4 regions of the Peribacillus sp. B2I2 genome follow, and region 2 is predicted to be linked to each of the others. Evidence: riboswitches for the same ligand, from Rfam matches in the RefSeq annotation. Region 2 holds a riboswitch; each other region holds the start of a gene.

Region 1 (3,119 bases), 1.3 Mb from region 2:
ATAAATCCAATTCCTTCACAGCGATGACCGATTCAATGGCTGCTTCTAGTTCGGCTTGCTTAGCAAGGACTTCGTTCGGATCAACAGCATTGACCTGAGCTATCTCCACTTTAGCCATGCCCATGGAGAATTCTTTTGCATCAAGAGTGATAAGCTGGGCAATCGTTTTGTCGCTCAAGTCAGCTCCCGCCTTCAACATTTCCAAACCATATGTTTCAGCGTTGACTCCCGCAATATCAGCCAGTTCCATAGCTGCTGCAACGTCTTGATCCGTGCAGGTCGGCGATTTGAACAATAAAGAATCCGAAATGATGGCAGACAGCATAAGACCTGCAATCGCTTTTGGGATTTCAACGCCGTTTTCTTTATAGATTTTATTTAAAATGGTTGCCGTACAGCCAACTGGTTCCGCACGGTAATATAAAGGATCGCTTGTTTCAAAGTTAGCGATGCGGTGATGGTCGATAACTTCCAACACACGTACTTGGTCAATATCTTCAGCACTTTGCTGGCGTTCATTGTGATCGACCAGGATCACGCCATCAGCTTCCCCTGCCACTTTTTCCACAAGACGAGGAGCTTCGAATTTGAAGTGGTCCAACGCATATTGAGTTTCACCATTCACTTCACCCAGACGAACTGGTTCAGCGTTGATACCTAACTGCTTTTTCAGATCTGCATAAGCGATTGCTGAACAGATTGTGTCTGTATCCGGGTTTTTATGTCCAAAAACTAATACTTTTTCCAAGATTTTATCTCCTTTTTCATAAATATTTTTCCGCGAATCCCCTTATCGCAATAAAGGAGAGCCACCTTTACTATACACTTTATTTTAACACAAAATCCCCTAAATTCAGTGCTTGAATTACCCATTCCCCAATAAAATCTTTCATTCTTTCACCCTCTACCTTCCCTTTGTCAATAGATAAGGGTTGGTTTTTCTCAAATATATTAGTTGAATTATCATCGTATATGGCTTACGATAATATAAGCAGAAATACTAGATATTGATTACACAAACAACACTAATAACTATATATAGAATTTTTTGTAATCCAAGGTGCCAGCGATGGCTGAAAAGGGAATCCGGTGCGAACCCGGAACTGTCCCCGCAACTGTAAATGTGACGAAATGAGAAACCACTGTATAGCTCTCTATACGGGAAGGACTCAAAGTAGGATGATCATGAGTCAGGAGACCTGCCTTGAATTTTTCACGTTTCTTATTCTTCGGGGATTGAGATGATGAAACGATAGCATAATGGCTATTTTTTCATGGCTCTTTTATTCTATCGTTTGATCCGCTCAATTCATTGGGCGGTTTTTTTTTATTTTAGCGGAAGTTTACAAGGAGGATTATTAATGACTCAAACATATAACTCTACCATAAGTGAAAATGACACCGACACGAATTCCATCCAGCTTGAGATGTTATCGAAGGAATTTGAAGGCCGTCTCGATATGGAAAAGTTCAAGAAGCGTTTTACAAAATGGCTTGATCGCAAAAGTGACTCAACCGAAGAACAGGCATCAAAGAAACTGATTCAGCTCGCTCTGGAAAGTGTCGATATCGATGCTCCCGATTGGACGTTCGTTGCTGCAGCAGAACTGTTGAATGCGATGTATAGGGATGCACAAGCTAATCGAGGTTATGAAGGCATAAGTTATGGCCCATTCTATGAACTGATCACGGAACTCTCCCAACTTTCAGAAGGCCAGCGTTACCCCATCTATAAATCAGAACTGCTCTCTTCTTATACGAAAGCGGAAATTGAGGAATTGGGTTCGGTGATCGACCCGGAAAAGGATAAATTATTTTCTTACATAGGCATCTACTTATTAAACGATCGCTACCTAGCCCGCCCAAAAAAGGACAAGGTCTACGAACTGCCCCAAGAGCGCTTCATGATCATCGCGATGGAAATCATGCGATTGGAAAAAACGGAGCACCGCCTGCAACTTATCAAAGAAGCTTACTGGGCAATGTCCAACCTTTATATGACTGTTGCGACACCTACACTCTCCAATGCAGGAAAAACGCATGGACAGTTAAGCTCTTGCTTTATCGACGCAATTGAAGATTCCATTGATGGTATCTACCTATCTAACTACGATGCCGCAAAAGTATCAAAATTCGGTGGCGGTGTCGGTCTTTACGTTGGTAAGATCCGCTCGCTTGGTTCCGATATCCGTGGTTTCTCTGGAAATAGTTCCGGCACGACTCCTTGGATTCGACTATTCAACCAGACAGCTGTCAGTGTCGATCAATTGGGGCAACGTAAAGGTGCCATCGCGATTTACTTGGATGCCTGGCATAAAGATATCATGAGCTTTCTTGATTTGAAGACGCAAAACGGGGATGACAGATTAAAAGCCCATGATATTTTTACGGGTGTATGCATTCCTGATTTATTCATGGAGGCTGTACGTGACAGAAAAGAATGGTATCTTTTCGATCCGCATACCGTCAAGCAAACCCTTGGATTCTCACTTGAAGACCTTTACGACGAGAAGAAAGGCGAAGGAAGCTTCAGGAATCATTATGCACTTGCTGTCGAGGCCGCAGAAAATGGTTCGCTTCCAAACTATAGCTTTGAAAAGATCAATGCGATGGACATCATGAAAAGCATCATGATTTCTCAATTAGAAGAAGGCGTACCATATATGTTCTACCGCGATGAAGTGAACCGGAAGAATCCAAATAAACATAAAGGTATGATTTATTGTTCTAACCTTTGCACCGAGATTGCTCAAAACTTAAGCCCTTCGACGATCACCGATGAATACGAAACAGAAGATGGAGATGTCGTTGTTGTTCGTAAAAGCGGCGATTTCGTTGTCTGCAACCTTTCATCCATTAACTTGCCCCGTGCGGTGAGCAGCGATGTTTTGGAAAGGTTGATTCCCATTCAGATCCGGATGCTGGATAACGTAATCGATGTGAATAATCTTCCGGTCAAGCAAGCATCCATCTCGAACAAACGTTACCGGGCAATTGGTTTAGGAACGTTTGGATGGCATCATTTACTTGCCACACAGAATATTTATTGGGAATCGGATGAGGCAGTTGAATATGCCGATGCATTATACGAAAAGATCGCTTACTTAACGATCAAGGCA
Region 2 (3,119 bases):
CAAAAATAATGATGAGGTTAGTAACCCGAGAGATCGAATGCCTTGCCTTACCGAACCATATCCCAGTCGTGAAGCTTGTGCTAAGTGAATGGCCAAAGCTGTATCTAAAAAAATAAAGATGAAGCGATAGGTCAATTCTATTAAATCGATCAATAAGGAAGGCACTTTAAGTTTTCGCAGTACGGATAGAATGACGGTAATGGGTGTAGTCAAGGTTAAGAAATATAAACAGCTTATACTGCTAAATACGACAGTGATCAAATTGATCACTGTACCAATGCTGCCATCGCTGATGAAAATTTGCCAATTTCCGACTTTCCAGGACCACCAAATATTCGGTATCGAAGTAAATGTACTGGAGATAGAAAAAAGGATGGTAAGTGTGCCTGATAATAGAAAGAATCCTGGTAATAAGAGTAATTTCAGATAATACAAAAGCGGGATTTTTGCCACAAAAATGATTAAAGCGCTCATCACCATAAAAGTGATGAGCGAAACGGCCAAATCCCTTACCGTTAACGAAAACAGCATAAGGGAGAGTGCAAAAATCATCTTTTCCAATGGATGTACATCCTTTAGCCCATTGAAATAGGCATATTTATCAATGAGTAACATGTTTCGATTTTTCGTTCATTTCTTGTTTGGTTTGTTTATTCCTTTGTCTCATTACGCCAATGAAGTATCCAATGAAACCAGCTCCGATTGCAGCTTGCAGCGCAAATAATAAGCTCTCGGTTTCCGCACCTGGCGGCTCCCAAATACTATTAAACCAAGGCTTGTATTCCGGCTGAATTTTAGTGATGGCTTCTTCAGCCTCGCCGTCGGCACCGCCAAATTCCGTTCCTTGCTGGGTTATTAACGGTATGGTGGCAAGAATGACGACCAGGAAAAGCAGCAATAAACTTTTTTTCATGTTAACGGGCCTCCTTAGATAAAACTCGCAGCAATTTCAATTCGCCTAGATTGTATTTTTTCAGGAAATTCATCACAACCACTGTCAATAATCCCTCGCTGATTGCCAAGGGAATTTGGGTCAGGGCGAATATTCCAGCAAATTTATTGAATGAGGCTATGAATCCACCTACCTCGGATGGAAAAGCAAGTGCAAGTTGAACGGAAGTTACCACATAGGTTCCTAAATCGCCAAAAGCAGCTGCCAAGAAAACGGCCAGCGAAAAAGACCACCCCAATTTAGTTGCGCCCTTGAAGACAAAGCAAGCAATGAAAGGTCCGCATACAGCCATGGAAAATGCATTGGCCCCTAATGTCGTCAATCCTCCGTGAGCCAGTAGAACAGCTTGAAATAATAGAACGATGGAGCCTACGACACTCATGGCCAATGGCCCGAATAATATGGAACCTAAACCAACTCCGGTAGGGTGTGAAGAACTTCCCGTAACGGAAGGAATCTTCAAGGCAGATAATATGAATACGAATGCACCCGATAGACCGAGCATCATTTTTGTTTCTGGGTTTTCCCTTACTTTGGACCTAATGGACCGGTAACCCAAGATTAGAAATGGAAGGGTCACGGCCCACCAAAATATGGCCCATTCAATTGGTAAAAAGCCCTCCATGATATGCATGGCCATCGCACGTTTTGGGACAAGAAGCAGTAAAATGACAAAATAAAGAATTTTCCAATTGACTCTTTTCATTCTTTCTCCTTTCAACACCTTTAATTTTTCTGATCAAAACTTTAGAAGAAAAGCGGCGCCCAACATAAAAAGCACTTCTCTCAAAAGAAAGAAGTGCGTAATGAACAGGAATTTTGCAGCTTAAACCAATATGGGCCATTCTGCCTGATCCGCACACCCATCCTCGTAGGCTGAAACAGTTTCACGCTTCATGGCAGGTCTCCTGGCTTAGGTTCATTGTCCCGTTACATCCTTCCCATCTCATTTGACAGTGGATTAATGTTAACGTAATAGGACTTCCCTTTACAGTGGCGGGACCGCTCCGGACTTTCACCGGCTTCCCTTTTAAGCTGAATTCCGAGAAATTCAACACCATAAAACTTATGTAATTATTTCGAAAATTCTCGTATAGTGTACCATAAAGAAATAATTCCAGCTACACTCTCTTTTTTTTTTTTGACTAAGATTGCAGAGAGGAAAGGCTTATGGCTGGATTTACACTATTAAACTTTTCTAAACAGTCGGAATAAACTATTGAATTTTGCTAAAGTTGTTATATGATAGATAAGGTTAGCTATAATTGTATAATAAAACCAAATATTTCATTTTAAAAGTGCTCTTGTGTGAAAAATGCAAGGGATAATAGGGAAATCGGTGAAAATCCGATGCAGCCCCCGCTACTGTAAACGCTGATGAATTTGTCGATAACCACTGGCTTAAAGCCGGGAAGGGACAAAGTAAAATGAAGCGTAAGCCAGGAAACCTGCTTTTTAAATTGTATGATACTTTTCGGAGGGAAAGGTAGAAGGACTATGACGATTTTTGGAGATTCAGCATATTTGCGGAGGGCTCCTCATTCATATAGTTTTTTAAACCTTGACTCTTATGTTAAGGTTTTTTATTTTGCCTTTTCCCTGAACTCAGGAGGAAGAAGATGACTACTTGGAACTTGAAGGGTACAAATACGCATTTGTTGATTTGCAATGGAAGCAGTTGCATGAAAAAGGGCGGGGAAGAAGTAACTCAAGCGATTCGCGATGAAATTACTTCAAAGGGACTGGATTTGAAAATTCATACAACCAGGACACGCTGTAACGGAAGATGTAAGGATGCCTGCGTTGTGATTGCCTATCCCCAAGGGAAATGGTATAGAGTGGATACGCCTGATTTCGGTCGGGAGATTGTCAGCAATATCGATGATGGGGAATATGTCCCACAGATGATCTACCAATTCAGTGATGGGGAAATGAAACCTAATCCAGATTTTCCTGCTCATACGGGTATTTCAAAGAACAAATCGTAAAAGGAGATGTCTTAATGAGTACAAACGGTAAATTATTCGTCGTGGGCTTTGGACCAGGGAATTTTGAACACATTACCAAACGTGCTGTCGAAGCCCTTCAAGAAAGTGACTACATCATTGGTTATAAAACTTATGTTGAACTCATTCAGGGTCTGCTTACAGATCAAACGATCATTAGT
Region 3 (3,119 bases), 1.6 Mb from region 2:
AACAATGGTTTCGTGTTGATATGGCCCCGGATGAGGATTCTCTCTTTTGGCTGTAATTGTATCGAATGATGAATCAGCCTGGCCGCAAGCTTCGTTATTCGTTCATCCTTCATCTGCCTGTCCCTTATTTTTCTAGGTCTCGAAGAGTTTCAAGCGCTTCTTCGACGTGGCCTTTGACTTTTACTTTACGCCATTCCTTGACTATTTTACCTGCCTTATCAATCAGGAAAGTTGAACGTTCAATGCCCATATATTCCTTGCCGAAATTCTTTTTCAATTGCCACACATCAAATGATTCAGCCGCTTCATGGTTTTCGTCAGCTAGCAGCAGAAAAGGCAATCCATGTTTTTCGATGAATTTTTCATGACGTGCCGCCGGATCTGGGCTTATACCAATGATGACAGCGTTCAATTCCTCGAATTGTTCATTGTGGTCCCGGAAATCACAGGCCTCCGTCGTGCATCCTGGCGTCATGTCTTTTGGATAAAAATATAAAACGATGTATTTCCCTTTAAAATCCGATAGGGAAACCATTTCACCATTGTTTGCAGGGAGTTGAAAATCAGGTGCTTTTTCTCCAATTTTAACAGTCATATTGAATCCTCCATTTCCTTCATTATGGTAAGAGTACCCAATAATCGAAAGAAACACAACTTTCATTTATCCTTCCTATCTTTATGCTCCAGATCGATCACCGTCCGAATCACGAACGCTGCCGGGAGTGTGTACCCGATGAAAGCCTGAATGGTAGCTATCATCCTGCCCATTCCAATTGGGGCTATATCTCCATACCCTACAGAAAACATGGTCATCGCGCTAAAATAAAAAGAAGTCTTCAACTGTTCATAGAATGTGCCATCCAATCGATTGCCCATATCAAGAATCACCGAATGATTCTGAAGCTCGTATAATAAATAAATCAGTGCAAATCCAACTAATATCGTCGCATATAAATTGCCAAGCCACAGCATATCCTCCAGAGAAAACTTCTTTCCTCCCGACTCAACAAGAAATAACGTCCGAATGCTCATCACCATGCAAAAAATGATTCCTGCAATCAAGATGTAGAAAGTCATCCCCTACGCCCCATTTCAAAACGCCACTTCCTTTATACATACTCCCTGTCCTAACAATATATTCTTTTTTAGGAACAGACTTCAGCCTTATCACTCACACACCCTAAAGGCATTTGTCAAAATGTCGGGAACGTTTCCCGATTTTTTTCATGTTGACCCTTTTGGTCGGATATGTTAAGATTATCTAAATTTTTATAATAGTTTTTATTTTATAAATATTTGGTACCTGCAATCAGTTTATCAGCAGGTTTAGTGAAATTTCATATGTGGAAATAGGTTCCTAATTTTCATTAGGATTAAAAGGGAAGCCCGGTTTGATTCCGGCACGGTCCCGCCACTGTAATGGGAATGTTAGCGCCATCCAATATGCCACTGATCTACGGATCGGGAAGGCTCGCTGCTAATGATATTCCCTAAGTCAGGAGACCTGCCTATTTCGACAACACTGTTTTAACCTACGGGAGATAGGGAGGTGTTAGGGACCTTATAATTATAAGGGGCATTCTGCATGTCTCTTTATTTTAAGCATTTCTAACTTTCTCTTATTGACAGTTAGGGGTGCTTTTTTTATTGTTTTTAAACAAATCAAAGGAAAGTAGGAGGATGAGAATTTTGAAAAGCAGTAATTTGGGGTACCCGCGAATCGGGGAAGATCGTGAATGGAAACGTACATTGGAAGCATATTGGTCTGGGAAAATCGATGAACCAAAATTTACGGCACAACTAAAAGCCATCCGTTTAGGCAACTTACAAAAACAAAAAGATCAAGGCATTGATATCATTCCTGTCAACGACTTCACTTTCTATGATCAAATGCTCGATATGTCCGTCATGTTCGGTCTTGTTCCTGAACGTTACTCTGCCTATGAAGGCGGAAGCGTTCCCCTTTCCGTTTATTATTCAATGGCTCGCGGGAACAATGATGAGGTCGCTTCCGAAATGACGAAATGGTTCAATACGAACTATCACTATATCGTCCCTGAATTAAAACTGCCACAGCTGACTTTAACAGAAAATAAACCACTTGTAGCATATCGGGAAGCCAAGGAAAAGCTAGGGATTGAAACGAAGCCCGTGTTAATCGGACCTTATACTTTCATCTCCCTTTCCAAAGGCTTCAAAAAACAAGATATCCCTGGCATAATCCTGCGCCTGCTTCCTCTATATACGCAAATCCTGCAGGAGTTGGAGCAAGAAGGCGTGAAGTGGATTCAAATGGACGAGCCTTCTCTTGTTTCATCCATTTCCAAAGATGATATGCAAACTGTTACTTACCTCTATGAAAAACTGAATGAAGCAGCACCAAACCTAAACATCATGCTGCAAACATACTTTGATGCCGTGGAACACTACCAAGAAGTCATCGAATTACCAGTTCAGGGAATCGGTCTTGATTTTGTACATGATAAAGGAAGGAATCTAAGTAATCTTGAAGCATCCGGCTTCCCGAAGGACAAAGTGCTTGGTGCAGGTGTGATTGATGGAAAAAACATTTGGCTTTCTGATTTATCGAAAAAGATTCAATTGATCGACACTCTAAAGAAAAAAGTAGCCGAAGACCGAATCTGGCTTCAACCCTCTTGTTCCCTGCTTCATGTTCCAGTGACCGTTCGTAATGAAACCGCCGTTTCAAAAGAAGTGAAAGAAACCCTTGCTTTCGCCGATGAGAAACTTGAAGAAATAACACTCTTGGTCAAAGGGAATAATCAGGGCTTTGAAGCAATCGCCGATAAGGTCGATGCTAATAAATTAACGGTTCAGACGTTAGCTAGTTCAAATGCACGGAATCATAAGAGTGTACAATCCAGTGTCGAAAAGGCTAAATCAGAGCATGTTGGACGTCAGCTGCCATTTAAAGAACGTTACCAAAAACAACAGGAATTTTTCAAATTGCCTTTTCTACCTTCAACAACGATCGGTAGTTTTCCCCAGACATTTGAAGTTAAGCAAGCACGCGGGAAATTCAAAAAAGGAGAATGGAGCGCTGCGCAATATGAAACATTCATTAACGAAGAAATCGGCAGGTGGATCGACATTCAAGA
Region 4 (3,119 bases), 3.1 Mb from region 2:
GATACTTCCGACTTTTCTCATACCGGTATCTAGAAATCCGACCTTTACATTGGAAGCCCCTCAAAAACCTAAATAGGTAAGGCCATACCAACAGAAAAACCCTGTTACGACGCGGAGGTACCGCATTGTAACAGGGTTTTAAAATTAGCGTCCCAGATAGGAATCGAACCTACGACCTACAGCTTAGGAGGCTGTCGCTCTATCCTGCTGAGCTACTGGGACATATAAAAAAAGTCGACGACTTATTTATTATATTTCTTATAGGCAAACTTTTCAAGTTAATAGCAATAATAATTATGAAAAAATCATCTAAACGCTTAGCGGGTCTCTTATTTCTGTTTTTTCCTTTTTTTTCGTTAAATGGAATACTTTATTATTGGTTGGTTTTCTGGTACTATTATACTAGAAAAAAATAGGAGAATGATAGTGGGAAAATACAGAGTTTTACTGTTTGTGGCATTGCTGGGGATGTTAATTTTACCTGCATGCTCACAAGGGATTTTAGAGGGTATAGGCAAAAAGAGGGCTGCGCCGATTGCGGAAGATGACATTGAAGTGGTTGAGGCAGCGGAGAATGGCACCGGACAGGATTCAAAGGACGAACCGGAACAAATCGATACGAGAAATTGGATAAGGGCCGATTCTGCGGTTCAGTTTCCAATATTGATGTATCATAGCATTTCTGAAGGTAATGGCCTTCGGGTTCCAAGAGAGGAATTCCAATCACAAATGACTTGGCTTCGGGAGAATGGTTACTATACATTATCCCCTAAAGAAGCATTCCTCGTTTTAACCGAAAATCGGATGCCAAGTGATAAGTGCGTCTGGCTTACTTTTGATGATGGCTATACAGATAACTACACGGAAGCTTTCCCCATATTAAAAGAATATGATATGAAAGCAACCATCTTCATGATTGGGAAGTCCATTGATAAAGGTCATCACCTGACTGAAAATCAAATGTTGGAGATGAGCAGGAATGGGGTTTCGATCGAAAGTCATACTATCAACCATTTGGAGCTGAACCGGATGACGGCAGAGCAGCAAGAAGCGGAAATGGTTCAGTCGAAGGAGCTATTCGACCGTATCCTCGACCAGGACACGACAGTAATTTCCTATCCGGTTGGCCGGTATAACGAAGAAAGTCTATGGGTGTCAGAAGAAGCTGGATACAAGATGGCAGTCACTACCGAACCTGGAGGAGCTTCAAGGGACCAAGGGATGCATTCCCTGCATAGGGTTCGGATTTCACCGGGATTATCAGTCGAGGGATTTGCGTCCCTGATTGAAAATGCTTCTAATCATTGAAGATGGACGGGTCATTTCGAGGCAAGTCAGAAAAATCATATAATAATCGATTCTTACATGGTGTATAATGAAAGGCAGTGAAAATTATATACATATGAACGATTTGGTGTCTTAATGACTTAAAAGGGAAGTTGGTGAAATGCCAGCGCGGTCCCGCCACTGTATATGGGAGCCAACGGATGTTTACCACTGTATGAGATATGGGAAGGTGCCGTTGACGATGACCATGAGCCAGGAGACCTGCCAAAATTCGTACACCTGTAACCTACGCGGATGGGAAGGTGTGTGGCAGACCCTAAAGAGTCCGTAATTATATTGTTGCCATACAAGCATCTTCCGTTTAACGGGAGGTGCTTTTGTTTTGGGGTGCATCTTCCGATAATGCGTTTTGTTCATTAGGTGTGAAGAAATTAAAAGAAAAAAAGATTGTGGGGAATGAAAATGAAGAAGATTTTTGGTCTGATACTGGTGATGTTGCTGACTGCAGGTATGATGGTTGGCTGTAGCGATGCTACTAATGAAGGAAAAGAAAAGCAGGAAACGAATCATGCCAAACAGGAAGTTTTCCCGATTACGATTAAAGATGCAACAGGCGAAAAGGTGACGATAGAACAAAAACCGAAGAAAATCGTTTCGTTGATACCAAGTAATACGGAAGTTGTCTTTGCACTTGGCTTGGGTAAAAAAGTTGTTGGTGTTTCCGACTATGATAATTATCCGGAAGAAACGAAAGAAATTGAAAAAGTTGGCGGAATGGAAATGAACACGGAGATGATTGTCTCCTTGAAGCCCGACCTTGTTCTTGCCCATGCATCCAGTGCCCATAATTCGAATGAGGGTTTGCAGCAGCTTAAGGATGCTGGAATTGCTGTCCTCGTAGTCAATGATGCACAAAGCTTTGACCAAGTCTATGATTCTATAGATATGATTGGACAGGCAACAGGGGAACATGATAAGGCAAACGGAATCGTTACGGACATGAAAACGAAGCTCAAGGATATTCAGGAAAAAGCCAAATCCGTAAAGGAAGCGGATAGGAAAACCGTTTTTGTGGAGGTTTCACCGTCACCTGAGATATATACACCTGGAAAAAATACCTTCATGAATGAAATGCTTCAAATTATTTCAGCGGAAAATGCAGCTGCTGAACTGGACGGATGGGCAAAAATTGATGAAGAGTCTATGATTGCTGCAAATCCGGATGTCATCATTACAACGTATGGTTATTATACAAAAGATGCAGTAAGTCAAGTGAAGGGCCGAAAAGGGTGGCAAGACGTAAATGCTGTGAAGGATGACCAAGTCTTTGATGTCCATTCCGACTTGGTGACCCGTTCCGGTCCACGCTTAATAGAGGGAGTAGAGGAACTTGCCAAATCAGTCTATCCGAACCTATTTGACAACTAAATGGATGATTGCTTATTTGATTGCGTTATTATTTTTGTTATTCGCAATGACGATAGGCATTTCCTTTGGTTCGGTGCCAGTACCGATTCCTGTACTATTACAAATTATCGGCAAGGAGATTTTTCATTTACCGATTTCAGATGATCCGGATGTAATGCTTACGAATATTGTGATGAACATCCGCTTGCCGCGTGTGTTGCTAGCGGGTTTTGTTGGGGCATCACTTGCGATTTCGGGAGCGGGGTTTCAGGGCCTGCTCCGGAATCCGCTCGCTGACCCTTACACATTAGGTATTTCATCAGGAGCATCAGTCGGTGCCGTATTGACAATATTCTTGAATATATCACTACCATTCATCGGTTTATATACTCTTCCGGCATTGAGCATCGTATGCTCAGTGCTCA

What was found. Region 2 has a riboswitch for cobalamin ahead of ABIE66_RS11675 (energy-coupling factor ABC transporter permease). Riboswitches for the same ligand answer to the same signal wherever they lie in the genome.
Region 1: it holds a riboswitch for cobalamin, as region 2 does, so the genes downstream of both, ABIE66_RS05470 (ribonucleoside-diphosphate reductase subunit alpha) here and ABIE66_RS11675 (energy-coupling factor ABC transporter permease) in region 2, are expected to answer to the same signal.
Region 3: it holds a riboswitch for cobalamin, as region 2 does, so the genes downstream of both, metE (5-methyltetrahydropteroyltriglutamate--homocysteine S-methyltransferase) here and ABIE66_RS11675 (energy-coupling factor ABC transporter permease) in region 2, are expected to answer to the same signal.
Region 4: it holds a riboswitch for cobalamin, as region 2 does, so the genes downstream of both, ABIE66_RS27205 (ABC transporter substrate-binding protein) here and ABIE66_RS11675 (energy-coupling factor ABC transporter permease) in region 2, are expected to answer to the same signal.

The regions. Positions count from the first base shown of each region.
Region 1 covers NZ_JBGCCB010000001.1:1,081,740-1,084,858, reverse strand. Annotated here, with positions in the region: gene ABIE66_RS05475 (manganese-dependent inorganic pyrophosphatase) at 1-748, opposite strand, end outside; cobalamin riboswitch at 1,042-1,221, shown strand; gene ABIE66_RS05470 (ribonucleoside-diphosphate reductase subunit alpha) at 1,362-3,119, shown strand, end outside.
Region 2 covers NZ_JBGCCB010000001.1:2,333,430-2,336,548, forward strand. Annotated here, with positions in the region: gene cbiQ (cobalt ECF transporter T component CbiQ) at 1-615, opposite strand, end outside; gene ABIE66_RS11670 (energy-coupling factor ABC transporter substrate-binding protein) at 602-913, opposite strand; gene ABIE66_RS11675 (energy-coupling factor ABC transporter permease) at 915-1,658, opposite strand; cobalamin riboswitch at 1,834-2,029, opposite strand; cobalamin riboswitch at 2,232-2,422, shown strand; gene ABIE66_RS11680 ((2Fe-2S) ferredoxin domain-containing protein) at 2,572-2,940, shown strand; gene cobJ (precorrin-3B C(17)-methyltransferase) at 2,955-3,119, shown strand, end outside.
Region 3 covers NZ_JBGCCB010000001.1:763,688-766,806, reverse strand. Annotated here, with positions in the region: gene ABIE66_RS03850 (aminopeptidase) at 1-113, opposite strand, end outside; gene bcp (thioredoxin-dependent thiol peroxidase) at 125-595, opposite strand; gene ABIE66_RS03840 (potassium channel family protein) at 658-1,077, opposite strand; cobalamin riboswitch at 1,335-1,526, shown strand; gene metE (5-methyltetrahydropteroyltriglutamate--homocysteine S-methyltransferase) at 1,681-3,119, shown strand, end outside.
Region 4 covers NZ_JBGCCB010000001.1:5,446,439-5,449,557, reverse strand. Annotated here, with positions in the region: tRNA gene ABIE66_RS27215 (tRNA-Arg) at 149-222, opposite strand; gene ABIE66_RS27210 (polysaccharide deacetylase family protein) at 469-1,308, shown strand; cobalamin riboswitch at 1,396-1,570, shown strand; gene ABIE66_RS27205 (ABC transporter substrate-binding protein) at 1,750-2,715, shown strand; gene ABIE66_RS27200 (FecCD family ABC transporter permease) at 2,720-3,119, shown strand, end outside.